DNA from 2 places in the Streptomyces sp. NPDC086080 genome. Region 2 is predicted to be linked to the other one. Evidence: riboswitches for the same ligand, from Rfam matches in the RefSeq annotation. Region 2 holds a riboswitch; the other holds the start of a gene.
What was found. Region 2 has a riboswitch for glycine ahead of gcvP (aminomethyl-transferring glycine dehydrogenase). Riboswitches for the same ligand answer to the same signal wherever they lie in the genome.

Region 1 (6,686 bases), on a different contig from region 2:
GGCGCATTGCGTCGACGACGCTGCGGGCTGCGTTGTACACGGGGATGCTCTCTCCCGGGGCTGCTTCGAACCGTTCGACGCCGAGGCCGAAGGTCTTTGCGGCGTACTGCGCCACCACGGTCGGCGGGTAGGAAATCGTCGGGCGGCGTGTACCGCGCGGCACGGCGATGTGTACTGCTGCGGGGATGTCGTCGACCAACTCATGCAGGGCCAGGGCGGATTCACCGCATACGACGGCGCGAGGGGCCCGTGCGCACACGGCCAGCAGATCCGCGTGCGCGGTCTCCGGGGCGTCTGCCCGCCGGTACACCCCACGGGAGAGTTCGTCTATCTCCGCTTCCGTGACCAAGTGCGCCAGATCGCGAGGGGAGAGTAGGGCCAGACGTGCTTGCGCCGTCGTGAATGTGGGGGAGAGGCCGGCCAGCCGCTGTTCCAGGCGCGAGTTTTCCGCAGCGTCCATGTATCGAATGATACCCCTCGGGTGGGCCCAGGGGTTCGATTTGATACGTCCAGTGGTGGGTGAGCGGTGTGTCCGGCGTTGATCACGTACCGCGAACCCGCAGGTCAAGAGCACCTTCCGTGGGGACTTCCCAGGGATTTTTCAGGGACTTTCACGTCTGCCCCAGGGAGCTTCCAGGGACTTTCCGCCGCGTAAGCAAGGAAGGCCCTGACAGCGCTGAAAGAAGCGAACGCGCAGGTCAGGGCCCATCCCGTCAGCACTCGATGATGTTGACCGCCAAGCCCCCGCGCGCCGTCTCCTTGTACTTGACCGACATGTCCGCGCCGGTCTCCTTCATCGTCTTGATGACCTTGTCGAGCGACACCTTGTGCGAGCCGTCGCCGCGCATCGCCATCCGGGCCGCCGTGACCGCCTTCACCGCGGCCATGCCGTTGCGCTCGATGCACGGGATCTGGACGAGGCCGCCGACCGGGTCGCAGGTCAGGCCGAGGTTGTGCTCCATGCCGATCTCGGCGGCGTTCTCCACCTGTTCCGGGCTGCCGCCCAGTACCTCCGCGAGGGCACCCGCCGCCATCGAGCAGGCCGAGCCGACCTCGCCCTGGCAGCCGACCTCGGCGCCGGAGATGGAGGCGTTCTCCTTGAAGAGCATGCCGATCGCGCCGGCCGCCAGCAGGAAGCGGACCACGCCCTCCTCGTCGGCGCCGGGGACGAAGTTCATGTAGTAGTGCAGGACGGCCGGGATGATCCCCGCCGCGCCGTTCGTCGGTGCCGTGACGACCCGGCCGCCGGCCGCGTTCTCCTCGTTCACGGCCATCGCGTAGAGGGTGATCCACTCCATGGCCAGGGCCTGCGGGTCGCCCTCGGAGCGCAGCTTGCGCGCGGTGTTCGCGGCGCGGCGGCGCACCTTCAGGCCGCCCGGAAGGATGCCCTCGCGGGTCATGCCCCGGTTCACGCAGGCCCGCATCACCCGCCAGATCTCCAGCAGGCCCTCGCGGATCTCCTCCTCGGTCCGCCAGGCGCGCTCGTTCTCCAGCATCAGGGCGGAGATGGACAGGCCGGTCTCCTCGGTGAGGCGCAGCAACTCGTCGCCCGTGCGGAAGGGGTACTTCAGGACCGTGTCGTCGAGCTTGATGCGGTCCGCGCCCACCGCCTCCTCGTCGACGACGAATCCGCCGCCCACCGAGTAGTACGTCTTCGACAGCAGCTCCGCGCCGGAGGCGTCGAACGCCCACAGCGTCATGCCGTTGGCGTGGTACGGCAGCGCCTTGCGGCGGTGCAGCACCATGTCGTCGTCGTAGGAGAACGCGATCTCGTGGTCACCGAGCAGCCGGAGCCGGCCGCCGTCCTTGATCTTCTCCACCCGTTCGTCGGCCGACTCCACGTCGATCGTGCGCGGCGCGTCGCCCTCCAGGCCCAGCAGCACCGCCTTGGGCGTGCCGTGGCCGTGGCCGGTGGCGCCCAGGGAGCCGTACAGCTCCGCCCGCACCGCGGCGACGGAGTCCAGCAGGTCCTCGTTGCGCAGCCGCAGGGCGAACATCCGGGCGGCCCGCATCGGGCCCACCGTGTGCGAGCTGGAGGGGCCGATGCCGATCGAGAACAGATCGAAGACCGAGATGGCCACGGGAGGACTCCTAAGGGTGTGGCGGACGACGCTGTCCACCGGGGAGGGGCGGTTCGCGGAAGAAACAACGTTTCTGCGGGGTGCATGGTGCGGGGCACCGCGCCCACCGACCAGTGTGCGCGATGCCCCGTGGGTCCGTACGGATGAAGGCGTACGGAATGACTACAGACCGGGGTACAGCGGGTGCTTCGCGGCGAGTGCCGTCACCCGGGCCCGGAGCGCCGCCACGTCGAAGGACGGCTTCAGCGTCTCGGCGATCACGTCCGCGACCTCGGTGAAGTCCTCGGCCGTGAAGCCGCGGGTGGCCAGCGCCGGCGTGCCGATGCGCAGCCCCGAGGTGACCATCGGCGGGCGGGGGTCGTTCGGGATCGCGTTGCGGTTGACGGTGATGCCGACCTCGTGCAGCCGGTCCTCGGCCTGCTGGCCGTCCAGCTCCGAGTTCCGCAGGTCCACCAGGACCAGGTGCACGTCCGTGCCGCCGGACAGCACGTCCACGCCCACGGCCCGGACGTCGTCCTTCACCAGACGCTCGGCCAGGATGCGGGCGCCCTGAAGGGTACGGCGCTGGCGCTCCTTGAACTCCTCGGTGGCGCACACCTTGAAGGCGACCGCCTTCGCGGCGATCACATGCTCTAGCGGACCACCCTGCTGACCGGGGAAGACCGCGGAGTTGATCTTCTTGGCCAGCTCGGCCGTGGAGAGGATCACCCCGCCGCGCGGACCGCCGAGGGTCTTGTGCGTGGTGGTCGTCACCACATGGGCGTGCGGGACCGGGTTCGGGTGCAGGCCCGCGGCCACCAGGCCGGCGAAGTGCGCCATGTCGACCATGAGGTAGGCGCCGACCTCGTCCGCGATCCGGCGGAACGCGGCGAAGTCCAACTGGCGCGGGTACGCCGACCAGCCGGCCACGATCAGCTTCGGCTTGTTCTCCTTGGCCAGCCGCTCGACCTCGGCCATGTCGACCTGGCCGTCGTCGCCGACGTGGTAGGCGACCACGTGGTAGAGCTTGCCGGAGAAGTTGATCTTCATGCCGTGGGTCAGGTGCCCGCCGTGCGCGAGGTTCAGGCCCATGATCGTGTCACCGGGCTTGAGCAGCGCGAACATCGCGGCCGCGTTGGCCTGCGCACCCGAGTGCGGCTGCACATTGGCGTGCTCGGCGCCGAAGAGTTCCTTGACCCGGTCGATCGCGATCTGCTCGATCACGTCGACGTGCTCGCAGCCGCCGTAGTAGCGGCGGCCGGGGTAGCCCTCGGCGTACTTGTTGGTGAGGACCGAGCCCTGGGCCTCCATGACCGCGACCGGGGCGAAGTTCTCCGAGGCGATCATCTCGAGGGTGGACTGCTGGCGGTGCAGCTCGGCGTCGACCGCGGCGGCCACCGCCGGGTCGAACGCGTGCAGGGACGTGTTCAGAAGCGACATGCGGAAACGACTCCTCAGCCCGCGGTGTGGGCTTCGTACTCGGCGGCGGTCAGCAGGTCGGCCGGCTCGTCGGTGACGCGCACCTTGAACAGCCAGCCACCCTCGAAGGGGGCCGAGTTCACCAGCGACGGGTCGTTCACGACGTCCTCGTTGACCTCGGTGACCTCACCGCTCACGGGGGAGTACAGGTCGCTGACCGACTTGGTCGACTCCAGTTCGCCGCAGGTCTCGCCCGCGGTCACGCTGTCACCGACCTCGGGGAGCTGGACGAAGACCACGTCGCCGAGCGCGTTGGCCGCGTGCTCCGTGATACCGACCGTCGACACGCCGTCCTCGGCGGCCGTCAGCCACTCGTGCTCCTTGCTGTAACGCAGCTGCTGGGGGTTGCTCATGGTCTTGATTCTCCTGTACGGGGGACGGTGGATGACCGGGTGCCGACCGGGGGCCGGCCGGATGGACGACTGAGGGGACCGTGTGCGGCGCGGCTGAGGCGAGCGGGCACGACCCGCTCACGTCACGCGCGGAGACGGAAACCGTCTACGACGGTGTCACTTCCGCCGCTTGTAGAACGGCAGCGCCACGACCTCGTACGGCTCGTGGCTGCCGCGGATGTCCACGCCGACGCCCTCGGTGCCGGGCGCCGCGTGCGCGGCGTCGACGTACGCCATCGCGATCGGCTTGCCCAGCGTGGGGGAGGGGGCACCGGACGTGACCTCGCCGATCACCTCGCCGCCGGCCACGACCGCGTACCCGGCGCGCGGGACCCGGCGGCCCTCGGCGACCAGGCCGACCAGGACGCGCGGCGGCTCGGCGGCGGCGCGCTCGGCGGCCTCGGCCAGTGCGGCGCGGCCCACGAAGTCGCCCTCCTTCTCGAACTTCACCACCCGGCCGAAACCGGCGTCGAAGGGCGTCAGCGAGGTGCTCAGCTCGTTCCCGTACAGGGGCATGCCCGCCTCAAGGCGCAGCGTGTCCCGGCAGGACAGCCCGCACGGGACCAGGCCCACGCCCTCGCCGGCCTCGGTCAGCGCCTGCCACAGCCCGACCGCGTGCTCGGGCCGCACGAACAGCTCGAAGCCGTCCTCGCCGGTGTAACCGGTGCGGGCGATCAGCGCGGGGACGCCGGCGACCGTCCCGGGCAGACCGGCGTAGTACTTCAGGTTGTCCAGGTCCGCGTCGGTGAGCGAGGCGAGGATCTTCTGGGACTCGGGGCCCTGCACGGCGAGCAGTGCGTACGCGTCACGGTCGTCCCGCACCTCGGCGTCGAAACCGGCCGAGCGCTCGACGAGGGCGTCGAGCACGGTCTGGGCGTTGGAGGCGTTGGCGACCACCATGTACTCCGACTCACCGAGCCGGTAGACGATCAGGTCGTCCAGGATGCCGCCGTCCTCGCGGCAGATCATGGTGTAGCGGGCGCGGCCGGGCTTGACGCCGCCGATGTTGCCGACGAGGGCGTGGTCGAGGAGCGCGGCGGACTCCGGGCCGGTGACCGCGATCTCGCCCATGTGCGAGAGGTCGAAGAGGCCGGCCTTGGTGCGCACGGCGTTGTGCTCGTCGCGCTCGGAGCCGTAGCGCAGGGGCATGTCCCAGCCGGCGAAGTCGGTCATCGTCGCGCCGAGCGAGCGATGCAGGGCATCGAGCGCGGTCCGGCGAGGTTCGGTACTGCTCATCGGTCGGTCTCCCAAAGGCGATGAGGGAAGGCGAGGGCGGTTCCTCCCCATCTGTCATCGGAACCTGAGAGGTTCGCCATGACCGCCCGCTCAGGGGAAGATCACGGTTTGCACCTTGGGTGGAGCCACTGGAGCACGGCTGCAGCGGCCCGCTTTTCAGATGTGCCTCGCCCGCGCGGTACGGGGCCTGAGAGATTCAAGGGAGGGACTTGCTCCTTCGGCGCCCCGGCGACACACAGTGCCGGGGACTCTCCCGCGCGGATTCAAACGGCCGGTATGCAGTTGGCGCGCACATCATTGCACGCATCGTGGGGGCGCGGCAGGGGGACCCTTTCCCTAGGGTGCACAGGGTGTGCGGGCACGGTCACAGGGAGCTGTGACAGGCCTGTATCAGGAAAGGCACGGAAACGAGAGACCTTGGCATTACCTTCTCTTTACACGCAGCGGGGACGCGGCCGCACAGCCGGTCCCAGGGGAGGACCATCACGGTGAACAGGACCACGGCGTGTGCCACCACCACAGGCGTCGCACTGCCCCCGCAGCCGGCCGGCCGGGTCCGCGGGGCCCGCGGCGCGCTGCCGGCCCCCGTCGTCCGCGATCTGCGCGAGCGGGGCGGCCGCAGCCCGCGCGTACTGCTCTTCGGGCCCCGCGACCTGGTCGTGGTCACCGGACTGCCCGGCAGCGGAAAGTCCACGCTGATGCGCCGCGCGGTCCGCGGGGCCCGCGTCGACTCCCAGGACACCCGCGACCGCTGGGACCGCCGCGTGCCCCGCTTCCTGCCCTACGCGATCTACCGGCCCCTGGTCCGCCTGGCCCACTACGCCGGCCTGCGCCGTGCGCTGCGGGCCGGTGGGGCGGTCGTCGTCCACGACTGCGGGACCCAGGCCTGGGTGCGGCGCTGGCTCGCCCGGGAGGCCCGCCGCCGGGGGGCGAGCCTGCATCTGCTGCTGCTCGACGTCACCCCGCAGCAGGCCCTGGCCGGGCAGCGTGAGCGCGGCCGGGGCGTCTCCCGGTACGCGTTCGGTCGCCATCGCGCCGCGAGCGACCGGCTGTTGCGCGCGGTGGAGCGCGGCCGGCTGCCCTCGGGCTGCGGTTCGGCGGTGCTGATCGACCGGGACGCCGCGAACGCGCTGCGCAGGATCGGCTTCGCGGGCTGACCGGATAGCCTTGCCGCCACAGCAGTGGTTCCAGGCAGGCGGTAGGCGAACGATGGACTTCCCGGCGGACTTCCCGGATCGGACACACCCCCATCCGCACGGTGGATGGCCCGGCAACGAGCTGGAGGAGGTGCTCTCCGCCTCCTTCGGCGTCCCCTCGGCGGGGGCCCGGATCATCGAGGTGCTGGCCCGCAGTTTCCTCTGGATCCCGCTGCCGAACGGCGGGGGCCCGCACAGCGGCCCGCTGGACCTGCCCACCATGGAGCTCGACGGCCAGGCCTACGTCCCCGTCTTCAGCTCCGAGGAACAGTTCCGGCAGGTCGTCGGCTCCCACATGTCGTACACGATCGCGCCCGCCGTGG
Region 2 (22,091 bases):
CTCCTCAGAGCTCCCGGCTCCGCCCGGGCGGGGGGTATCCCGTGCACGGCGGGGCGGTCGAGCGCGCGCCGCAGCGGCCGGCGGCTGTGCCGGGCGGCGGAGGGGCGGCGGCCATGGCGTCCGAGGAGATCGGTTACCGGGGGCCCACGGCCTGCGCCGCAGCCGGCATCACCTACCGGCAGCTCGACTACTGGGCCCGCACGGGACTGGTCGAGCCGAGTGTGCGACCTGCCCATGGATCCGGGACACAGCGGCTGTACAGCTTCCGCGATGTCGTCGTTCTGAAGATCGTCAAGCGGTTCCTGGACACCGGGGTGTCCCTGCAGAACATCCGCACCGCCGTACAGCATCTGCGGGAGCGTGGCTTCGGCGACCTGGAGCGCATGACGCTGATGAGCGACGGCGCCACGGTGTACGAGTGCACCACGTCCGACGAGGTGCACGCCCTGCTCCAGGGCGGCCAGGGCGTCTTCGGTATCGCCGTGGGCGTGGTGTGGCGGGACGTCGAGAGCGCGCTGTCGCAGTTGCACGGGGAGCGCGTCGACACGGGGGAGACCCTGGTCGGTCACAATCCGATGGACGAGCTGGCCCGGCGCCGGAACAAGGCCGTCTGAGACCGTCCGAAGCTGCCGGGGCCCTTCCGGAGCCCTCCGGGGAGGGCGTTGTCAGTGGCGTAGGGCAGCATCGGAGTGTGAGGTCCGCGCCCACCATCCTGCATCTCGACATGGATGCCTTCTTCGCCTCGGTGGAGCAGGCGTCCAAGCCGAGCCTGCGCGGGAAGGCCGTGATCGTGGGCGGGCTCGGACCGCGCGGTGTGGTCGCCACGGCCTCGTACGAGGCCCGGGTCTTCGGGGTCCATTCCGCGATGCCCATGGCGCAGGCCCGGAGACTCGCGCCGAACGCCGCGTACCTGGTGCCGAGGTTCGCCTTCTACCGGTCCATCAGCGAGCAGGTGATGGGGTTGCTGCGGTCCCTGTCACCGCTGGTGGAACCGCTGAGTCTGGACGAGGCCTTCGTCGACCTGGAGGCCGGTGGTGCCGCCTGGGACGACCGGTCGGCCCGCCTGGCCGGGACGAAGCTCCGCGCGGACATCCGGGCGGTCACGGCGCTCACCGGATCGGTGGGGCTGGCCGCCTCCAAGATGCTGGCGAAGATCGCGTCGGAGCAGGCGAAGCCGGACGGACTGGTGGTGATCGAGCCGGGCACGGAGCGGGCGTTGCTGGGACCGCTGTCCGTCCGGACCCTGCCCGGTGTGGGCCCCGCGACCGGTGATCATCTGCGCCGGGCGGGTATCCACACGGTCGGGGAACTCGCCGAGGCGGGAGAGGACGAACTCGTACGGCTGCTGGGCAGGGCCCATGGGCACGCGCTGTTCGCGATGGCGCTGGCGCGGGACGAGCGGCCCGTGGTGGCCGAGCGGGAGACGAAGTCGGTGTCGGTGGAGGACACCTACGACGTGGACATCCACGACCGGGTGCGGGTCGCCACGGAGGTGCGGCGGCTCGCCGAGCGGTGTGTGCGCAGACTGCGGGGGGCGGGACTGTCCGGGCGGACCATCGTGCTCAAGGTGCGGCGGTACGACTTCTCCACCCTCACCCGGTCCGAGACCCTGCGCGGACCCACGGACGATCCCGCGGTGGTGCGGGAAGCCGCGGCACGGTTGCTGGACTCGGTGGACACCACGGGTGGCGTGCGGCTGCTCGGGGTGGGGGTCAGCGGACTGGCCGACTACACGCAGGAGGACCTGTTCGCGCAGGCGGCGGGCATGGACGAGGAGGCGTCCGCCTCCGAGGAACCCGAGGCCTCGTTCCCGGCGCGGGACCGTACGCCTCCCGAGCGGCGCTGGCCCGCGGGACACGACGTACGGCACGCCACGCACGGTCACGGCTGGGTGCAGGGCAGCGGACTGGGCCGGGTCACCGTGCGTTTCGAGACACCCGGCTCGGCGCCGGGCCGGGTGAAGACCTTCCGTATCGACGACCCGGCCCTGGAACCGGTGGATCCGCTGCCGCTGGTGTCACGAGGACCGGGGGAGGACGAGGGAGCGAAGGCCGACGGAGGGACGGGGGCGGAGAGCCGGTGAGCGGGCGCCGGGGTCAGACCGGCTTGTCCGGGCTCGCGAGCCTGCCGAAGTCGCGGTCCTTCAGGGGAGGAGGCGCGGCGATGTCCAGACCGTAGTGGTGGTAGAGCTGGAGCTCCTGCTCGGGGGACAGATGGCGGCCCACGCCGAAGTCGGGTGCGTCCTTGATCAGAGTTCGTTCGAACGGTACGTGGAGGGCGCCGTCGATCAGTTCGCTGGGCTCCAGGGGGACGAAGGCGTCCCTGCTGAACAGGCCGGTGCGTATCGCCGCCCACTCCGGTACGCCGGTGGCGTCGTCGAGGTAGACCTCGTCGATGGTGCCGATCCGGGTTCCGTTGCGGTCGAACGCCTTGCGGCCGATCAGGTGGCGCGGATCGATGTCGGTCTGCACGGGCCCTCCACAGGTCGCAAACTCATTCGTCAACACCACAAAACGGCACAATCGGCGGTGCGGCCACTCGAAGACCGGTGCTGTGCTCGCTGGTACGCTGGCAATCGGCCGCTGATCCCGTGCGGGAGAGTCCTCCAGGCAGCACCGGAGGCGCCGAAGGAGCAAATCCTCCCCGGAATCTCTCAGGCACACGTACCGCACGGACGAGGTCACTCTGGAAAGCAGGGCGGGTGTCGACGGCTTCCGCTCTCACCGACGGTGAAAGCCGGACCGCCCCCGGGCGCTCCGGTGAAGCTCTCAGGTTGAGATGACAGAGGGGGAGGCCGTCCGGGCACCTGCACCGTGGTGCCCCTCGAAGGTCGTCGGACCAGGAGGCCTCCTCAATGACCGCCCCTCGCACCCCGCTCTCCGAGCTCGAACGGGGAATCCCCTTCGAGCAGCGCCACATCGGCCCCGACCACGAGGCGCGGGCCAAGATGCTCGCCCAGGTCGGTTACGGCTCGCTCGACGAGCTGACGGCCGCCGCCGTGCCGGACGTGATCAAGAACGCCGAAGCGCTGGATCTGCCCGATGCGCGGAGCGAGGCCGACGTACTGGCCGAGCTGCGTTCGCTGGCCGACCGCAACGAGGTGCTCGGTTCCATGATCGGGCTCGGCTACTACGGCACCTTCACCCCGCCCGTCATCCTGCGCAACGTGATGGAGAACCCCGCCTGGTACACGGCCTACACGCCGTACCAGCCGGAGATCTCCCAGGGCCGGCTCGAGGCGCTGCTGAACTTCCAGACCGTCGTCGCCGAGCTCACCGGCCTGCCGACCTCCGGTGCCTCCCTGCTGGACGAGGGCACCGCCGCCGCCGAGGCGATGGCGCTGTCGCGGCGCATGGGCAGGAACAAGAAGGGCCTGTTCCTGGTCGACGCGGACGCGCTGCCGCAGACCATCGCGGTGATCGAGACGCGCGCCGAGCCGACCGGAGTCGAGGTCGTCGTCGCCGATCTGAGCGACGGCATCCCCGCCGGGCTCGCCGAGCGCGAGATCAACGGCGTACTGATCCAGTACCCGGGCGCCTCCGGTGCCGTACGGGACATCAAGCCGCTCATCGACCAGGCGCACGGGCTCGGCGCGCTCGTCACCGTCGCCGCCGACCTGCTCGCCCTCACCCTGCTCAAGTCCCCGGGTGAGCTGGGCGCGGACATCGCGGTCGGCACCACCCAGCGCTTCGGCGTACCCATGGGCTTCGGCGGGCCGCACGCGGGCTACATGGCCGTGCAGGAGAAGATGGCGCGCAGCCTGCCCGGGCGGCTCGTCGGCGTCTCCGTCGACGCGGACGGTCACAAGGCCTACCGCCTCGCCCTGCAGACCCGTGAGCAGCACATCCGCCGCGAGAAGGCCACCAGCAACATCTGCACCGCCCAGGTGCTGCTCGCCGTCATGGCTGGCATGTACGCCGTCTACCACGGCCCCGAGGGCCTGCGGGTCATCGCCCGGCGCACGCACCGGTACGCCACCGTCCTCGCGGAGGGGCTGCGCGCCGGGGGAGCCGAGATCGTGCACGGCTCCTACTTCGACACGCTGACCGTCCGCGTCGCCGGGCGCGCCGACCAGGTCGTCGCCGCCGCCCGTGACCACGGCGTCAACCTGCGTCTCGTCGACGCCGACCATGTCTCGATCGCCTGCGACGAGACCACCACCAGGGCGCAGCTCGCCGCGGTGTGGAGCGCCTTCGGTGTCGAGGGTGACGTCGAAGCCCTGGACGCGGCCGCGCGGGACACGCTGCCGGACGCCCTGCTGCGCAACGACGAGTACCTGACGCACCCCGTCTTCCAGCAGCACCGTTCCGAAACCGCGATGCTGCGCTACCTGCGCCGCCTGGCCGACCGCGACTACGCGCTGGACCGGGGCATGATCCCGCTGGGCTCCTGCACCATGAAGCTCAACGCCACCACGGAGATGGAGCCGGTCACCTGGCCCGAGTTCGGGCAGCTGCACCCCTTCGTGCCGGCCGAGCAGGCGCAGGGCTACCTGACGCTCATCCGTGAGCTGGAGGAACGTCTCGCCGAGGTCACCGGCTACGACAAGGTGTCGCTCCAGCCCAACGCCGGTTCTCAGGGCGAGCTGGCCGGGCTGCTCGCCGTCCGCGGCTACCACCGGGCCAACGGCGACGAGCAGCGCACCGTCTGCCTGATCCCGTCCTCCGCGCACGGCACCAACGCCGCGAGCGCGGTGATGGCCGGCATGAAGGTCGTCGTAGTCAAGACCTCCGACGACGGCGAGGTGGACGTCGACGACCTGCGGGCCAAGATCGGGCAGTACCGCGACCAGCTGGCGGTGCTGATGATCACGTATCCCTCGACGCACGGTGTGTTCGAGGAGCATGTCGCCGACATCTGCGCCGAGGTGCACGAGGCCGGCGGCCAGGTCTACGTCGACGGCGCCAACCTCAACGCCCTGGTGGGGCTCGCCAAGCCCGGCCACTTCGGCGGTGACGTCTCGCACCTGAACCTGCACAAGACCTTCTGCATCCCGCACGGCGGCGGCGGTCCCGGGGTCGGCCCGGTCGGCGTGCGGGCGCACCTGGCGCCCTACCTGCCGAACCACCCGCTCCAGCCGGAGGCCGGTCCGGAGACCGGCGTCGGGCCCATCTCGGCGGCGCCGTGGGGTTCGGCGGGCATCCTGCCCATCTCCTGGGCGTACGTCCGGCTCATGGGCGGTGAGGGCCTCAAGCGGGCCACTCAGGTGGCCGTGCTCAGCGCCAACTACATCGCCAAGCGCCTCGAGCCGCACTACCCGGTGCTCTACACCGGCCCCGGCGGCCTGGTCGCGCACGAGTGCATCATCGATCTGCGCCCGCTGACCAAGGCGACCGGCGTCAGCGTGGACGACGTGGCGAAGCGGCTGATCGACTACGGCTTCCACGCGCCGACGATGTCCTTCCCGGTGGCCGGCACGCTGATGATCGAGCCGACCGAGTCCGAGGACCTGGCCGAACTCGACCGGTTCTGCGAGACGATGATCGCGATCCGCGCGGAGATCGAGAAGGTCGGCTCCGGCGAGTGGCCCGCGGACGACAACCCGCTCCGCAACGCTCCGCACACCGCCGCCGCCCTCGGCGGGGAGTGGGACCACCCGTACGACCGCGAGGAGGCCGTCTTCCCGGCCGGTGTGAGCGCCGCCGACAAGTACTGGCCTCCGGTGCGCCGTGTCGACCAGGCCTACGGCGACCGGAACCTGGTCTGCTCCTGCCCGCCGCTGGACGCGTACGAGGACTGATCCCTGAGCGAAGGGCCCGCTCCGGCGCCGGAGCGGGCCCTTCGCCGTCCGCGGCGGCCATACCGGGGACGCTTGCCCCGGGGGGTGTGTTCCTTCTCGTACCGCGCACCCACCAGGCCTTCTCAGGTGAGGTCGATATGGACGTTTGTCGATTTGACCCGTGCGATGGCCTCCACGCCGACCTCCAGGCCGAGTTCCTCGACGGCCTCGCGGGTGAGCAGGGAGACGAGACGGTGCGGACCGGCCTGGATCTCGACCTGGGCGGCGACATCGCCGAGCTTGATCGCCGTGACGATGCCGGGAAAGGCGTTGCGGGCGGAGGTGTACGGGGTGTCCTCGTCGGTGCTGCCCGTCTTGGCGAGTTCGACGGAGAACGCGGCGAGATCCCGGCCGTCGATGAGCCGCCGTCCGCCGTCGTCGCGGTGGGTGGCGACCCGCCCCGCGTCCGCCCAGCGGCGGGCGGTGTCCGGGCTCACTCCGAGCAGCCTCGCTGCCTGGCCGATCGTGTAGGACTGCATGCCGGTCACGATAAGGCGCGGGCAGGCCGCGGGTGCCGCTGGGCAGGGACCGCGGTCCGCTTTCGCGGGTGAGGCGGAGCGCCGTACGGACCGCGAGGTGGCCCGTGCAGACCGGGCGCGGTCACGCCTTCACGTGGGGCGGACTACGGTGAGTGACGCGCGCCGGACGCGCGTCGGGGCCGGTTCGCGGAGGATCCTGCGGTCCGGCCCCTGTTTTGCCCCGGCGGCCCGTTCCGCCCGGTCGTGCTCAGGCGGTGGTCAGGCTGGCGCCCCGGGGGCGCTGCGGGGCGATGACCCTGCCGTCGGGCAGGAGTTCACCGGTGTCCTCGAAGAGCACGACACCGTTGCACAGCAGGCTCCAGCCCTGCTCCGGGTGGTGCGCCACGAGACGGGCGGATTCCCGGTCGGCGGAGTCGGCTGAGCGGCACGGTGGCTGGTGCTGGCACATGGATGGGATCTCTCGCTCGGTGGTGACCGTTGAGTCGGCTGTCGATGCAGTTCCGCGGCGTGAAGCCTCGTTCATGACCGTCCCCCGTTGTGATAAGTCGGTCGGAAACCAGTGTTGCCCCACGGACGACGATCCGCAGGGATTTCGCGGCACCGTTCCTCATAGGTTGAGGACGCGTCACCCGCGCGGACGGTTCATCTCAACTGCACTGTCAATTCGGGTGGTTCGCCGTGGCCGAATGGGGCTAGTCCGCATGCGCGGACCCCGCCGCCCGGGGTGCCGGGCGGCGGGGTCCGCGAGGGTCTGTCAGGCCGGTGAGCCGAGCAGACGGGTCGGGGTGGCCCGATGCGTCAGCACCGGGAGCAGGTCGGTGACCCGGTGCGCGCGGTGGGCGGCGATACCGGGCGGAGCCGGGGCGAGCGGGACGAGCAGATCGGTGGCGGCCGGGTGGGCGGTGGCACCGTCCGCGGTGGGATCACCGTGCAGCCAGAGCGCCAGCATGTAGAGGCCGGGCACCGACAGCAGCCGTGGCTGGTACGGCTGTGCCATGGCCTCGGCCTGGCGCAGTGCCAGCTCGGTGGACGCGATGTACGGGCCCTCGAAGAAGCGGGAGAAGGTCCAGCCGTCGGCGGTGAGCACGGTGTCCGCGGCGGCCACGGCACGGTCGCCGGTGCGGATCAGGAAACGCCAGCCGGCCAGTCGGGTCGCGGTGCCGCCGTCGGCGGTGACCCGGTCCAGCACGTGCACGGGAAGGGGGAGTTCGGGTGAGGCGGGTCCCTGGACGCCGAGCAGCGAGGGAGTTCGCGCCTCACGGACCGCGGTCGGTGAGGAGAGCGCGGTCAGGACGGAACGCAGTGCGGACGCGGGAGCCGGGGGGACATGCAGCGGCATGGTGGGTCGCCTCTCATTCGAAGGCACAGTGGCGCGAGGGCGGGGCGTGGCGGGGCGGACGGCGCTGTCAGCTCGCGAAGGTCAGAGAGGCAGGGGCCAGGGGTCTGGGCGCGAGAGGTGGGGGCGAGCACTGCGGCACGCCACCTCCCGGCTGGATCGCTCGACCGTGGGCGCCAACCTTCTGCCTTGTGGGCGAAGTTTATACGACACGTGTTCAGGCTATGTTTCGTCTAGCCGTTTCCGGTCCGGTCGGCAAGAGCATTCCTGGCCGTTGAAAAGCGGGAATAATCCCGATTCCGGACCGGGTGCACCTCGATGACCTCGGACAATGCCCGCGAAGCGGTCGGCCAATTGTCGTCGGCGTTTTTCACGAGTTCGCAACCGGCGTGCCACACGCTTCCGCGCCATGCCCCGTGAATGTGCCACTGGTCACTATCGACCAGACTAGCGGCCGAAGGGCCCGTCCGGGACGTTATCGATCGCATCCGCGGGGCATCCTCCCTTGTGGACCGGGACCCCGGCGGCCGAGATCGGTCCGCCCATCCGAGGAGGGACACTTCGATGGGGGAGAAGGTGATGGCAGGCCGCTTCGACCTGTCCGACCGCCAGCGGTACCGCGAGAAGCTCCGCAGTTGCCTGACGGGGCTGGAGCGACTGCTGGCGGAGAAGCGGTTCGACCGCCCCAGGAACCTCATGGGGCTGGAGATCGAATTGAATCTCACGGGCGCCGACGGCATGCCGAGAATGTTGAATGCGCAAGTCCTCGAACGGATCGCCAGCCGGGACTTCCAGACAGAACTCGCCATGTTCAATCTGGAAGTGAACATTGCTCCTCATCGATTGAGCGGGCGGGTATTCGACCGCCTCGACGAGGAACTGCGCACCTCGCTCGCCTATGCCGACCGGAAAGCCGGTGAGGTGGACGCGGGGATCGTGATGATCGGCATCCTGCCGACGCTGGACCGGGACGACCTGGTCTCCTCGAACCTTTCCGACGTCGACCGTTACGCATTGCTCAACGACCAGATCGTGGCCGCGCGCGGTGAGGACTTCACCCTCGACATCGACGGGGTGGAACGCCTGAGCTGCACCTCGAAGTCCATCGCTCCCGAAGCCGCCTGCACCTCGGTGCAACTGCATCTCCAGGTCACCCCGGAGCGCTTCGCCGGGGTGTGGAACGCGGCGCAGGCCGTCGCCGCCGCGCAGATCGCCGTCGGCGCCAACTCGCCGTTCCTGTTCGGCCGCGAACTGTGGCGCGAGTCCCGGCCTCCGCTGTTCCAGCAGTCCACCGACACCCGCCCACCCGAGCTGCAGGCGCAGGGAGTGCGGCCGCGCACCTGGTTCGGGGAGCGCTGGGTCACGTCGGCATTCGACCTCTTCGAGGAGAATCTGCGCTACTACCCGGCCCTGCTGCCCCTGTGCGACGACGAGGACCCGCTCGAGGTGCTGGACCGGGGCGGCATCCCCTCACTCGCCGAACTCGTCCTGCACAACGGCACCGTCTACCGCTGGAACCGCCCCGTCTACGGCATCGCCGACGGCGTTCCCCACCTGCGCGTGGAGAACCGTGTGCTGCCCGCCGGGCCCACCGTCACCGATGTCCTCGCCAACGCCGCCTTCTACTACGGAGTCGTCCGCGCCCTCGCCGAGGACAGCCGCCCGGTGTGGACCCGGCTGCCCTTCGAGGCCGCCGCCGCCAACTTCGACGCCGCTTGCAGGTACGGCATCGACGCCCGTCTCACCTGGCCCCGGCGCGGTCGTCTCGGCGGTCTGGGCGAGGTGGACGCGGTCACCCTGGTCCGGGACGAACTGCTGCCGCTCGCCGAGGCCGGACTGGACGCGTGGGGGATCGAGCCCGCCGACCGCGACCTGTACCTCGGTGTGATCGAGGAGCGGTGCCGCCGCCGGGTGAACGGAGCGAGCTGGCAGGCCGCCACCTTCCACCGGGCCGTCGACTCGGGCCTGGGGCGCGACGCAGCCCTGGCCGCCACCACCCGCCGCTACCGTGAGCTGACGCAACAGGGAGAGCCCGTGCACACCTGGCCGGTGGGACTGCCGGAACCGGCGCCCCTGGGCTGACCCGCGCGGCATCCCCCCGGCCTGGTCCACAGCCGCTGCCCTCATACTGATCGGACCGATCGGTGATGTGGAGGCAGGTGTGCAGGCGGAGGCGGGCCCGGGGGACGATTCCCTTCCTGAGCGGAGGCTGTCGCGGACGACGCTCCGCAACGAGACACTGCTGGTGCTCGCGCTGTCCCTCGGCGCGAGCGCGGTGTCGGCGCTGATCAGCTTTGTCGGCTCGGTCACCAGGCCGGGTGGGCTGAAGGACCAGGCGGCCACCCTGAACGCCTCGGCAGCGCCGGGCCGCCCCTGGCTGGACCTGGCCTGGCAGCTCTTCGGGATCACCACGGCGCTCGTCCCCGTCGCGCTGGTCGCCCACTTCCTGCTCCGCGAGGGTGTCGGGCTGCGTGTCCTCGGCTTCGACCGCACCCGTCCCTGGTTCGACCTCGGCCGCGGAGCGGCGGTCGCGGCGGTCATCGGAAGCAGCGGCATCGCGTTCTACCTGGCTGTCCGCGGGCTCGGCTTCAACCTCACGGTGGTGCCGGAGGCGCTTCCCGAGGTGTGGTGGAAGTACCCCGTGCTGATCCTCTCGGCGCTGCAGAACTCGATCGTCGAAGAGGTCATCGTCCTCGGCTATCTGCTGCGCCGTCTCAACCAGCTGGGCTGGTCCCCGGGCGCCGCGATGGCGGGCAGTTCCCTGCTGCGCGGCTCCTACCACCTCTACCAGGGCATCGGCGGCTTCATCGGGAACGTGGTCATGGGCATCGTGTTCGTCCACCTCTACCGGCGCTGGGGCCGTGTCGGACCGCTGGTGGCCGCGCACACGCTGCTCGACATCGGGGCGTTCGTGGGATACGCGCTGCTGGCCGGCAAGGTGGACTGGCTGCCGACGGCGTGAGACGGAAAAAAGGGGGGCGTACGGCTGACCGTACGCCCTCTCTGCCGTGCCCGGGTCAGACCAGCAGGTCACCCTCGATGACGGTCACGGCCCGTCCGCCCAGCAGGGTGCGCCCGCCGCGGACCTCGGTGCGGACCCGGCCGGAGCGGGGCGAGGCCTGGAGGCCGGTGAGTACGGAGCGGCCGAGACGCTCGGACCAGTAGGGGGCCAGCGCGGTGTGCGCACTGCCGGTGACCGGGTCCTCGTCGATGCCGACGTTCGGGAAGAAGCAGCGGGAGACGAAGTCGTAGCCGCGGGCGGGGTGCTCGGCGCGCGCGGTGACGATGACGCCGCGCTCGGAGAACGCGGCCAGTGCCCTGAGATCGGGCCGCAGGGCGTGCACGGTCCGCTCGTCGTCGACCTCGACCAGCAGGTCCCCGATGTCCGGGCCGGTGTCGAAGGCCGTGAGCGGCCGGGCGCCGAGCGCTTCGGCGACGCCCTCGGGGACGGCTGCCGCGGTGAGCGGTGCGGTGGGGAAGTCCAGGGTGACGACGCCGTCCTCGCCGGGGGTGGCGATCAGCACGCCGCTGCGGGTGGCGAACCGTACCGGGCCCCTGTGCGCGCCGGTGGTGTGCAGGACATGCGCGGTGGCCAGGGTCGCATGGCCGCACATCGCGACCTCGGTCGCGGGGGTGAACCAGCGCAGTGCCCAGTCGGCGTCGCCGCCACCGGGGAGTGGGTGGGCGAAGGCGGTCTCGGCGTGGTTGACCTCCAGGGCGATGTTCTGCAGCCGGTCGTCGTCCGGGAAGGCGTCGAGGAGCAGTACCCCGGCGGGGTTGCCGGTGAAGGGCCGGTCGGTGAAGGCGTCGACGATTCGCATGCGCATGTCCCGACCGTACGGGCTGCGTGGTGGCGCGGGCCAAGGCCAATTCCCGGGTGCCGGCCCGGTCGTGGGGAGCGGCGGCCGGTGCGGCAGGGGTTGGCAGAGAGAGGCTTCCGATATATCGTTGAAGCATCGCGACAGATCAACGATGGAATGGAGTGGTTGCGATGCGCACCCATGGATACGAGCACGAGCACGGGCACCGTCACGGTGGGCCGCGCGGCGCCCGGGGCGACTTCGAGCGGCTGCGTGCCGCCTTCGGTCCCTTCGGGCCGGGGGGCCAGAGTGGTCCCGGCGGTCCCTTCGGCCCCGGATTCGGACACGGCGGCCCCTGGGGCGGACGAGGGCGCGGCGGGCCGAGGGGGAGGGCGCGGCGCGGTGACGTCCGAGCCTCGATCCTGGCTCTGCTGAAGGACCGTCCCATGCACGGCTACGAGATGATCCAGGAGATCGCCGAGCGCAGCGGCGGGGCGTGGAAGCCCAGCCCCGGATCGGTGTACCCCACCCTTCAGCTGCTGGAGGACGAGGGCCTGATCGTCAGCGCGTCGGAGGGCGGCAAGAAGCTGTTCTCCCTCACCGAGGCCGGCCGCACGGCGGCCGGGGAAGGCCCGGAGGCTCCGTGGGAGGAGGCATCCCGCGGGGTCGACTGGGAGGCCCTGGGCGAGATCCGGCAGGCCGGCTTCGGACTGATGGAAGCCTTCGGCCAGGTCTGGAAGACCGGTAGCCAGGAGCAGCGTGAGAAGGCGCTCGCCGTCATCAACGAGACCCGGAAGAAGCTGTATCTGATCCTCGCCGACGAGGACTGACACGGCGGTCGGGACCGGCCGGAGGGCGTGCGCAAGAGGGCGCGCGCCCTTCGGCGTGAAACGCCCTGATCTCGTTCGCAAGGAGGAGATTCCGGCCGGGGGTGTCCCCTTCCCGTGGGACGCGAAGATGCTTCCCGCCGGGGATGTCCGAGGGGCGCGGGACTGATGAGGTGGGCAGGTGCAACCCCGTATCCCCCGGCAGCAGGGCCGCGAGCAGCGGACGCAGGGCATTCACCGCGCGGACGGTGATGCCGGGCTCAGCGCCGAGCTGGCATCGGTGGTCGACGGTGCCCGTCGCAGGGCGGTCCGGGACGGCGACCGCCAGATCGACACCGCCCATCTCCTGCACTCGCTGCTGGAATCCGACGCCGAGGTGAGGGCCGCCGTCGGCGAGGGCACCCGGATCGCGCGGCTGCTCGGCTATCTCGTCCAGCGGAGCATCGGCTACGGCCTGCGCTGGCAGGGCTCGGTGGAGGACTCCGGAGGCGTCCTGGTGGTGACGGCGACCGCGGGCTTCTCGCCTCTGGCGGCGAGCTGTATGGAGTACGCCCGCGAACGCGCCCTCCGGGCCGGCGCGGGCGTGGCGTGCGGTACGGACCTGCTCGCGGCGATCGTCGCGGACCCGCAGGCGCGCGCCGTCGAAGTGCTCCGGCGTGCCGGAATCGACCACCATGAGTTGTTCATCCGGCTCGAGACGCCGTCCAGTCGGTGAGACAGGTGTCATAGGGGATGACGCTCCTGTCCGCGCCTGCCATCATGTGCCGGTGCCTACCTCTGTCAGTACTCGGAACCACCAGGGAAGGGGCGTCGGGCTCGGGCTCGCGCTGCTGTCCGCCGTGGCCTTCGGGGGATCCGGTGTGGCGGCCAAGCCGCTGATCGAAGCGGGCCTCGACCCGCTCCACGTCGTATGGCTGCGGGTGGCGGGCGCGGCACTCGTCATGCTGCCGCTGGCGGTGCGGCACCGGGGGCTGATCCGCCGCAGGCCGGGACTGCTCGCCGGGTTCGGCCTGTTCGCCGTGGCCGGCGTCCAGGCCTGCTACTTCGCCGCGATCTCCCGCATCCCCGTCGGTGTCGCCCTGCTGGTCGAGTATCTGGCGCCCGCGCTCGTGCTCGGCTGGGTGCGGTTCGTGCAGCGGCGGCCGGTGACCCGCGCCGCCGCGGTCGGCGTGTTCCTGGCCGTGGGCGGGCTCGCCTGTGTCGTGGAGGTGTGGTCGGGCCTCGGCTTCGACGTCCTCGGACTGCTGCTGGCGCTCGGCGCAGCCTGCTGTCAGGTCGGCTACTTCGTCCTGTCCGACCAGGGCAGCGACGGTGCGGAGGCCCCCGACCCGCTCGGCGTGATCGCCTACGGGCTGCTGGTCGGCGCCGCCGTCCTGACCGTTGTCGCCCGTCCCTGGTCCATGGACTGGTCGGTGCTCACCGGACAGGCGGAGATGGACGGTACTCCGGTCGCCGCCCTCGTCCTGCTGGGCTGGATCGTTCTGATCGCGACGGTCGCCGCGTACATCACCGGCGTGGTGTCGGTGCGCCGGCTCTCGCCGCAGGTCGCCGGTGTGGTGGCTTGTCTGGAGGCGGTCATCGCCACGGTCCTCGCGTGGGTCCTGCTCGGCGAGCATCTGTCGGCGCCGCAGATCGTGGGCGGCGCGGTCGTGCTCACGGGTGCCTTCATCGCCCAGTCCTCGGCTCCGGCGAAGGGCTCCGGGAAGCCGGTGGCCGGCAGCGGGCCCGAACGGGAGTTGTCCACGCCGGGAACCACCGCCTAAAGTGCTGATCATGCATGCGCGCGCACTCGTTCTTCCGCCTCCGGCCGCCTGAGGCGGGCCCTCCGGTACATCCGCCCGGCCGGTCGCCGGGCGTAACGGTGCTGCCCGCAGACGAAGTCCGCGGATCCCGCCGCCCCGGCCCCGGCCGGGACTGATCCGGGATCCCTTCCCGAACTTCCGCGCCCACGCCGCTGCGTGAGGTGCGTGTATCTGCGGAGAGAACACGTGTCGAATGCCGTCTCCGGCCTGCCCGTCGGGCGAGGCCTCCTTTATCTGATCGTCGCCGGTGCCGCCTGGGGCACCGCGGGCGCGGGCGCGTCGCTGGTCTATCTGACCAGCGACATGGGGCCCGTCTCCCTGTCCTTCTGGCGCTGTGCGCTCGGGCTCGTGCTGCTGCTCGCCGCCCGGTCGCTGGCGCGGCGCGCGCGGAGCACCGCCCTCGAGCCGCTCGGCCGACGGGTGCTGCGGGCCGGTGCCACTGGGATCGGGCTCGCCGTCTTCCAGACCGCCTACTTCGCTGCCGTCTCCGCCACCGGACTCGCCGTGGCCACCGTCGTCACCCTCGGTGCCGGACCCGTGCTGATCGCACTCGGTGCCCGGCTGACCCTGGGGGAGCGGCTGGGGCGCGGCGGAGCGGCGGCCGTCGTGGGCGCGCTCGCCGGACTCGTCGTGCTCGTCCTCGGCGGAGGGGAGGCGACGGTGGACCCGTGGGGTGTCCTGCTCGCTCTGCTGTCCGCGTCCGGATACTCGGTGATGACCCTGCTCACCCGCTGGTGGGGACGCGACGGCGCGGTGGACTCGTCCCGTGCGACCGTGGGGGCGTTCGCCGTCACCAGCCTGGTGCTGCTGCCGTTCGCGGCGGTCGAGGGACTGATGCCGCACAGCGACGTGCCCGGCGTGCTGCTGTGCCTCGTGGTGTACGTCGCCTCCGTCCCGACGGCGCTCGCGTACGGCCTCTACTTCGCCGGTGCCGCCGTCGTGCGGTCGGCCACCGTTTCCGTGATCATGCTGCTGGAACCGGTGAGCGCGGCGGTGCTCGCGGTGACCCTGCTCGGTGAGCGGCTGACCGCGGCGACGCTGGCCGGCACCTTGCTGCTGCTGGGCTCGGTCGCGGGGCTCGCGGTGGGCGAGGCGCGGGGTGCGCGGACCCGCAAGGGTGAGCAGGCGGCCGTACCCGTGTGACGGGGCGTGCCCTCCCCGGCCGGGAGGGCACGCGGTTCAGCCGGGTCGCCGGCGCAGGACGTGCGCGCGTGCCGCCGCGTCGCGCGCGCCGTCCCGGTCCGCCAGCCCGGCCGCGATCCGGTCGCGCACCGCCTCCGACCGCTTGCCCGCGTACTTGAACTTGGCCCGCACACCCGTCACTTCGAGCCGGAGGCCGCGGATGCCGGACAGCAGCCGTCCGTACGGTGCCTTGCCCACCGCCGCCCGCGCGGAGCCGCCCTCCGGCTGGAAGTGGCCCGTCTGCCGGTTCAGTAGCGCGGCCTTCTCCGCCGGGTCGTCCACGATGTGGGCGCGGCAGCGCAGCTGGACGGCGGCGTAAAGACTGGTCGGGACGCCGTGCTCCGGCGGGGTGCCGGGCTCGGCCTGCCAGGGACCGGGGACGAACACGTAGTCGTCGACCACGCTCAGCAGGACGTCCGGATTCGCCTCGAGCGCGTGCCAGAGGGGGTTGGGCCGGGCCAGGTGGGTGACCGCCTCGCCCGCGTCGTAGGCGAAGTGCAAGGGCTGCACGTACGGAGGTTCGCCCGGTGGGCCGTTGACCGCGAGCTGGCCGAAGTCGTGTGTGGCCAGCCACCGCTGCCACTCGTCGTCGGCGCGGGGCGCGTCCCAGGGGTGGATCAGCATCACCGGGCCGCCAGATAGCCGGGCAGTTCGGTGCCGGGCGCCAGGCCCGGGTCGGCGAGCGGGGTGCCGTACCCCTTGTTCAGCGGGACGACGCCGGCCCAGTGGGGGAGGGAGAGGTCCTCGGGCTCGTCGTTGACCCCGCCCGTGCGGAGCTTGGCGGAGACCTCGGCCAGTTCGAGACGGATCACCGCGGTGGCGGCCAGCTCCTTCTTGTCGGCAGGCCGGGAGTCGGCGGCGCGGCCCGGTACGACATGGTCGACCAGGGCGTCGAGTGCCTGCCGCTTCTCCTCGGGGTCGGTCACGTCGTACGCGAGGCCGTGCACCACCACGGAGCGGTAGTTGATGGAGTGGTGGAAGGCCGAGCGGGCCAGCACCAGCCCGTCGACGTGGGTGACGGTCAGACAGACCGGGAGGCCGGTGCCGGCGCGACCGGCCGCGCGCAGCGGGCGCGATCCGGTGGAGCCGTGGACGTAGAGGACGTCACCGATCCGGCCGTACAGCGTGGGCAGGACCACCGGCGCGCCGTCGCGGACGAAGCCGAGATGGCAGACGTAGCCCTCGTCGAGTATCGCGTGCACCAGTTCCTTGTCGTACGCCGCGCGGTCGGGGGAGCGGGTGGGGACCGTGCGCTCGGTGGGGGGATAGGTGTCGGCGAGCCGTCGCCGCGGTGGCGGGGTCCCCTGCATGGCGCTCTCCTTTGTACTAGTGCATAATTGGGTTTGTGCTAGGAGAGTATCGGATCAGTGGGCGGCGTGCGGCGGAGATTTCGTCGAGCATCGAGCGGGCGGTGGGCGAAGGGGAGCTCAGGCCGGGTGAACCGCTGCCTCCCATAAGGGAGTTGGCGGAAGGGCTCGAGGTGAACCCGAACACCGTCGCGGCCGCGTACCGGATCCTGCGGGAGCGGGGTGTCATTGAGACCTCGGGCCGACGGGGCAGCCGGGTGCGGCCCAAGCCGGCCACCACGGCACGCGACCTCATGCGGGTGGAGGTCCCGGAGGGTGTGCGGGACGTCTCCGAGGGCAATCCGGACCCGGCGCTGCTGCCGGCGCTCGCCGGGGCGTTCGCGGCGGCGGCCGGGCGGGGCGACCGGGAGCCGGTGCTCTACGGGCATGCTCCGGTGGAGCCGGAGCTGGCGCGTCTGGCCAGGGCCGGGCTGGACGCCGACGGGGTGCCTGAAGGCCCCGTGGTCGTGGCGTCCGGCTCCCTGGACGCCATCGAGCGGGTGCTGGCGGCACATCTCAGACCCGGGGACGCGGTCGCCGTGGAGGACCCCGGCTGGGGGAGTCTGCTGGACCTGGTCCCGGCACTGGGGCTGCGGACCGTCCCCGTCGGCGTCGACGACGAAGGGCCGCTCCCCGACGACGTACGGACGGCACTGGCGGACGGTGCGCACGCCCTGATCGTCACCGACCGTGCGCAGAACCCGACCGGGGCGGCGCTGAGCGAGGCACGTGCGCGTGCCCTGCGGTCGGTGCTCGCCGATCGTCCGGAGACCCTGCTGATCGAGGACGACCACGGGCACCACATCGTCGACCTCCCCCTCCACCCCCTCGCCGGGACCACCCGGAACTGGGCCTTCGTACGCTCGGCAGCCAAGGCGTACGGTCCCGATCTGCGGCTGGCGGTGCTCACCGGGGACCCGGTCACCCTCGACCGGGTGCGCGGGCGGCAGCGGCTCGGGCCTGGCTGGGTCAGCCTGATCGTGCAGCGCGCGGTGGCGCGGCTGTGGAGCCAGGGCGCGGTGGATCCGGCGGCCGTGGCGGAGCGCTACGGGCGGCGCCGGGACGCGCTGATCGGGGCGCTGGCCCGGCGCGGGACCGCGGCGCACGGGCGCAGCGGAATGAACGTGTGGGTACCGGTCCCGGACGAGACCGGCGCCGTCGCCCGGCTGCTGCACGCCGGCTGGGCGGTGGCGCCCGGAGCCCGTTTCCGGATGAACGCGCCGCCGGGTGTCCGCGTCACCGTCTCGACACTCACCGACCACGAGATCGAGCCCCTGGCCGATGCGATCGCCGCAGCGGTCGGCCGTGCCGGTCCGTCGCGGACGTACGTCTGAGGCGTGGGGAGGCGCCTCCCACACGGCCCCGTCCGAGCCCGAGAGGCCCCTGCGCGCGGGAACCCCTGGGGCGCCGATGTCCTCCTCCGTCGCGCAGCCGACCGCACCGGACCCCGCTCACCGGCGACCGCGGCAGCCGTCGATTTCCTCGGACGTGATCAGCCGAAGGGCCCCGGAATCCGCCCGGGGCGGGGGCGGGGGCGGTCGGCTGCGGGCGAGGCGTCGGCGCCGGCAGGCCCGGCCGCCGGGCGGTGCCGGTGGCGTCGCACTGGCGTGGGCGATCCCTGGTGACACCGGGCGCTGCCGGGGAACCGGACGAGCGTTGGTGAAGGGGACCCCGGCGTCGATGGCGCACCGGGACGGACATGCGTCCGGGCGTGGGGTGATGGGGCTGGTGCGGTTGTCGAGGTCGGCCGGGTCGTGCCGCTGCCCTCTTCCCGGCCCCGGCGCCGGAAGGGGGTGCCGCCGCCGTGTCTACGCCTGCCGCTTCGGCCTCACCTGGGTCAGGGCCGCGCCCGCCAGGACGATCGCCGCGCCCACCGGTGTCGACCAGGTCAGGGTCTCGCCGAGGAGGACGATGCCGGCCGCGGCGGCGATCACCGGGACGAAGTAGGTGACCATCTGGCCGGTCGTGGGGCCGACCTCGGCGACCAGGCCGTACTGGATGAGTACCGCCAGACCCGTGCCCAGCGTGCCCAGCGCGGCGATCGCCAGCAGCGGCCCGACGGCGAATGCGGTCGGGAGCGTGGTGAACAGCGGCGTCACCACGGCAAGTTGGACCGTGGCGAGCAGCAGCTGGCCGCCGGTCAGGGACAGGTTCGAGTGGCTGTTGCCTGCGAGGGTGCGACGGACGTAGATCCAGCCGACCGGATAGCTCAGCGAGGCCAGCAGCGCGAGCGCGGTGCCCCGGGCGTCCAGGCCCTGGAAACCCTGCCAGGCGCCCAGCACGGTCAGCACCCCGAGGAAGCCGAGGCCGAGCCCCGCCACCCGCACCCGGGTCGGCCGGTCCTCGGACAGGGCCACCAGCGACAGCGCCATGCCCCACAGCGGCGAGGTCGCGTTGCAGATGCCGGCCAGTGTGGACGGGATGGTCAGCTCCGCGAAGGCGAACAGCGAGAACGGCAGGGCGTTCAGCAGGAACCCGGCGACCGCGAGATGACCCCAGGTACGCGCACCGCGCGGCAGCCGCTCCCGCCGTACCGCCATGGCGACGGCGAGCACGGCGGTCCCGAAGGCCAGCCGCCCGAGGGTGACCTGGAACGGGGCGTATCCCTGGGTGCCGACCTTGATGAGGAGGAAGCTGAAGCCCCAGATCAGGGACAGCGCGCCGAAACGCAGCCGCCAGTCCAGACGGGGACGGGTGTGCTCCGGGGCGGGGTCCACCGGGCCCGGTGGGACGGTGGTCGCGGTGACGCTGCTCATGGACGCAACGATGCGGTACACCTATCTCGTAGGACAATCGAGATTTCGCACGCGGTATCTCGTAGCATCACTTACATGTTGAACCTGGAGCGTCTGCGCACCCTCGACGCACTTGCCCGACACGGCTCGGTCAGCAGGGCGGCCGAAGGGCTGCACATCACGACCTCGGCCGTCTCGCAGCAGATGTCCAAGCTGGAGCGCGAGGTCGGCCAGCAACTGCTGGCCAAGAACGGACGCGGGGTCCGGCTGACCGACGCGGGCCGGCTGCTGGCCGAACACGCCGCGCGGATCCTGTCCCAGGTGGAGCTGGCACAGTCCGATCTGGAGGCGCAGCGCGGTCAGGTCGCCGGTGAGCTGCGGGTCTCGGCGTTCCCGACCGCCGCGCGAGGGCTGTTCCCGGTCGCGCTCGCGGATCTGCGCGAACGGCATCCCGCGCTGCGCGTGCGCTCCCGCGAACTGGAACCGGAGCACGGCATCCGGGGCGTGGTGCGCGGAGATCTCGATCTCGCCGTCGTGCTCGACTGGTACAACAAGCCGATGCCGCTGCCCGACGGTCTCGTCAAGGCGCTGCTGCTCGACGACCCGGCCGATGTGGCGCTTCCGGCCGGCCACCGGCTGGCCGGACGCGAGGAGGTGGACCTCGCCGAGTTCGCCGAGGACGAGTGGATCACCTGGGGCGAGGGTGAGTTCTGCCACGAATGGCTGATGTTCACGCTGCGCTCCAAGGGCATCGAGCCGATCGTCGGCCACCGCGCGGCCGAGAGCCATACCCAGCTCGGCCTGGTCGCGGCGGGGCTCGGCGTCTGCATCGCCCCGCTGATGGGCCGCAACCCGCTGCCCGAGGGGGTGGTGACCGTCCCGCTCCGGCAGCGTGTGCGACGGCACGTCTTCGTGGTCTGGCGCGCGGACGCGGACCGCCGCCCATCCATCCGGGCGGCCGTGCGGGCACTGCGGGCGGCGGGGGAGCGCGTGGGCGTGACCGGCGAGCACCCCTAGCTAGGGCTGGGGCGGCGTCGTCAGCTTTCTGAAGTCCCAGGACACGATCTTCTCGGGCGTCAGGCGCAGCCAGGCGTGCCTGCCGTCGTGGGGCATCTCGTCCAGGCCGAAGTTCTTGCGGGCGAACAGCGTCTCGGGAACGTCGAGTTCCGCGCGCAGCTCACCGGTACGCGGGATCTCGCCCACGAACTCCACCCGCCCGGACAACTCCGCGCCGCGCAGTTCGTCGTACTCCTCCCCCGTGTCGACCACGATCGCCACCCGGGGGTCCCGCCGCAGATCCACCCACCGCTTGCTGCGGACCACGGAGTAGAGCCACAGCGAGGTGCCGTCCCAGGTGAACCAGAGCGTGCTGACGTGCGGAGCTCCGTCGACGGACACCGTGGCGACCCGGCAGGTGCGCTGGACGGTGAGGAAGTCGTCCAGCTCGCCGGGCGTCATCATGATCTTCCGGCCCCGGCGCTGCGTGGCGGTCATACGGTCCCTTCTTCTCTCATGTCGTACCCGGCGCGGCCGGCTCAGGCGAGGGTGATCGAGTCCCCGCTGACGGTGATCTCCACCGCGGGCAGCGGTTCGGTCGCCGGGCCGCCCTTCACACTGCCGTCGGCGATGGAGAAGTTGCTGTTGTGACAGGGACAGTTGATGACTCCGTCGGCGACGCTCTTCACCGCGCACCCCTGGTGGGTGCAGGTCGCCGAGAACGCCTTGAACTCGCCCGCCGTCGGCTGGGTGACGACCACCTTGCGGTCGGCGAAGACCTTGCCCCCGCCCTCGGGGATGTCGGCGGTCGTGGCGAGCGGCACGGAACCGGAGTCCGCGGAGGAGTCCGCGGAGGAGCCCGCGGAGTCCGGCGCGTCGTCGGACCCGCCGCACGCGGTCAGCGCGACGGCGAGGCCGGCCGCTCCGGCCGCCGCCACGACAGTTCGACGGGCGGGTCCCGATGCGGAGTGAAGCGATGTGGTCATGCCGGTGTGTCCCTTCCGGGGCGGACGGTCGATCTGGCAAAAGGTACGGTCAGCGGGCCCACGCTGTTCAGGCAGTACCGAGAGCTTGGCGTGCGCGCGGTCGGACGGGTGTAAATCACAGCTGTCGTTTCACTGTCGGGCGCCGCGGTCACCGGCCGGGCCGTCCAAGACGTGCGACGACACGCCAGTAGCCTGGGGCGATGCTCAAGGAAGTCACCGCGACCCGTTTCATCGCGCCGCTGCGCGAGGGCGGTTCGCTGCCGGGACTGATCGAGGCCGACGACCTCAGAACCTACGTCCTGAAGTTCACCGGTGCCGGGCAGGGCCGCAAGACGCTGGTCGCCGAGGTGGTCTGCGGGGAGCTCGCCCGCCGGCTGGGGCTGAGGGTGCCGAGGCTGGTCACGGTCGAGCTCGATCCCGTGCTGGGGCTCGGGGAGCCCGAGCAGGAGGTGCAGCAGCTGCTGAAGTCCAGCGGCGGCACCAACCTCGGCATGGACTTCCTCTCCGGCGCCCTCGGCTTCGATCCGCTCGCCTTCGGGGTGAGCCCCGAGGAGGCCGGGCGGATCGTCTGGTTCGACGCGCTGGTGAACAATGTCGACCGCTCCTGGCGCAACCCCAACATGCTCCGCAGCCACGGCGAACTGTGGCTCATCGACCACGGCGCGACCATGATCTGGCACCACCACTGGCCCGGTGCCGCCGTCTCCGCGGCCCGGCCCTACGATGCCTCCGACCACGCGCTGAACACCTTCGCGCCGGATGTCGCGGCCGCCGCGGCGGAGCTCGCACCGCGCGTCACCGAGGAACTGCTGGCCGAGGTCAC

Region 1: it holds a riboswitch for glycine, as region 2 does, so the genes downstream of both, gcvT (glycine cleavage system aminomethyltransferase GcvT) here and gcvP (aminomethyl-transferring glycine dehydrogenase) in region 2, are expected to answer to the same signal.

The regions. Positions count from the first base shown of each region.
Region 1 covers NZ_JBITRU010000006.1:71,129-77,814, forward strand. Annotated here, with positions in the region: gene ACIF9R_RS09805 (hypothetical protein) at 1-460, opposite strand, end outside; gene ACIF9R_RS09810 (L-serine ammonia-lyase) at 714-2,081, opposite strand; gene glyA (serine hydroxymethyltransferase) at 2,244-3,500, opposite strand; gene gcvH (glycine cleavage system protein GcvH) at 3,515-3,892, opposite strand; gene gcvT (glycine cleavage system aminomethyltransferase GcvT) at 4,049-5,167, opposite strand; glycine riboswitch at 5,334-5,433, opposite strand; gene ACIF9R_RS09830 (AAA family ATPase) at 5,656-6,324, shown strand; gene ACIF9R_RS09835 (enhanced serine sensitivity protein SseB) at 6,377-6,686, shown strand, end outside.
Region 2 covers NZ_JBITRU010000034.1:56,848-78,938, reverse strand. Annotated here, with positions in the region: gene ACIF9R_RS31295 (MerR family transcriptional regulator) at 1-614, shown strand, start outside; gene ACIF9R_RS31290 (DNA polymerase IV) at 692-2,083, shown strand; gene ACIF9R_RS31285 (PRC-barrel domain-containing protein) at 2,097-2,471, opposite strand; glycine riboswitch at 2,584-2,679, shown strand; gene gcvP (aminomethyl-transferring glycine dehydrogenase) at 2,855-5,740, shown strand; gene ACIF9R_RS31275 (molybdopterin-binding protein) at 5,863-6,258, opposite strand; gene ACIF9R_RS31270 (DUF5999 family protein) at 6,506-6,706, opposite strand; gene ACIF9R_RS31265 (hypothetical protein) at 7,013-7,597, opposite strand; gene ACIF9R_RS31260 (glutamate-cysteine ligase family protein) at 8,159-9,676, shown strand; gene ACIF9R_RS31255 (CPBP family intramembrane glutamic endopeptidase) at 9,756-10,556, shown strand; gene ACIF9R_RS31250 (PhzF family phenazine biosynthesis protein) at 10,612-11,421, opposite strand; gene ACIF9R_RS31245 (PadR family transcriptional regulator) at 11,586-12,224, shown strand; gene ACIF9R_RS31240 (Clp protease N-terminal domain-containing protein) at 12,403-12,936, shown strand; gene ACIF9R_RS31235 (EamA family transporter) at 12,983-13,984, shown strand; gene ACIF9R_RS31230 (DMT family transporter) at 14,210-15,166, shown strand; gene ACIF9R_RS31225 (FMN-binding negative transcriptional regulator) at 15,203-15,829, opposite strand; gene ACIF9R_RS31220 (pyridoxamine 5'-phosphate oxidase family protein) at 15,829-16,515, opposite strand; gene ACIF9R_RS31215 (aminotransferase class I/II-fold pyridoxal phosphate-dependent enzyme) at 16,551-17,885, shown strand; gene ACIF9R_RS31210 (DMT family transporter) at 18,360-19,307, opposite strand; gene ACIF9R_RS31205 (LysR family transcriptional regulator) at 19,383-20,303, shown strand; gene ACIF9R_RS31200 (pyridoxamine 5'-phosphate oxidase family protein) at 20,304-20,780, opposite strand; gene ACIF9R_RS31195 (Rieske (2Fe-2S) protein) at 20,822-21,268, opposite strand; gene ACIF9R_RS31190 (HipA family kinase) at 21,469-22,091, shown strand, end outside.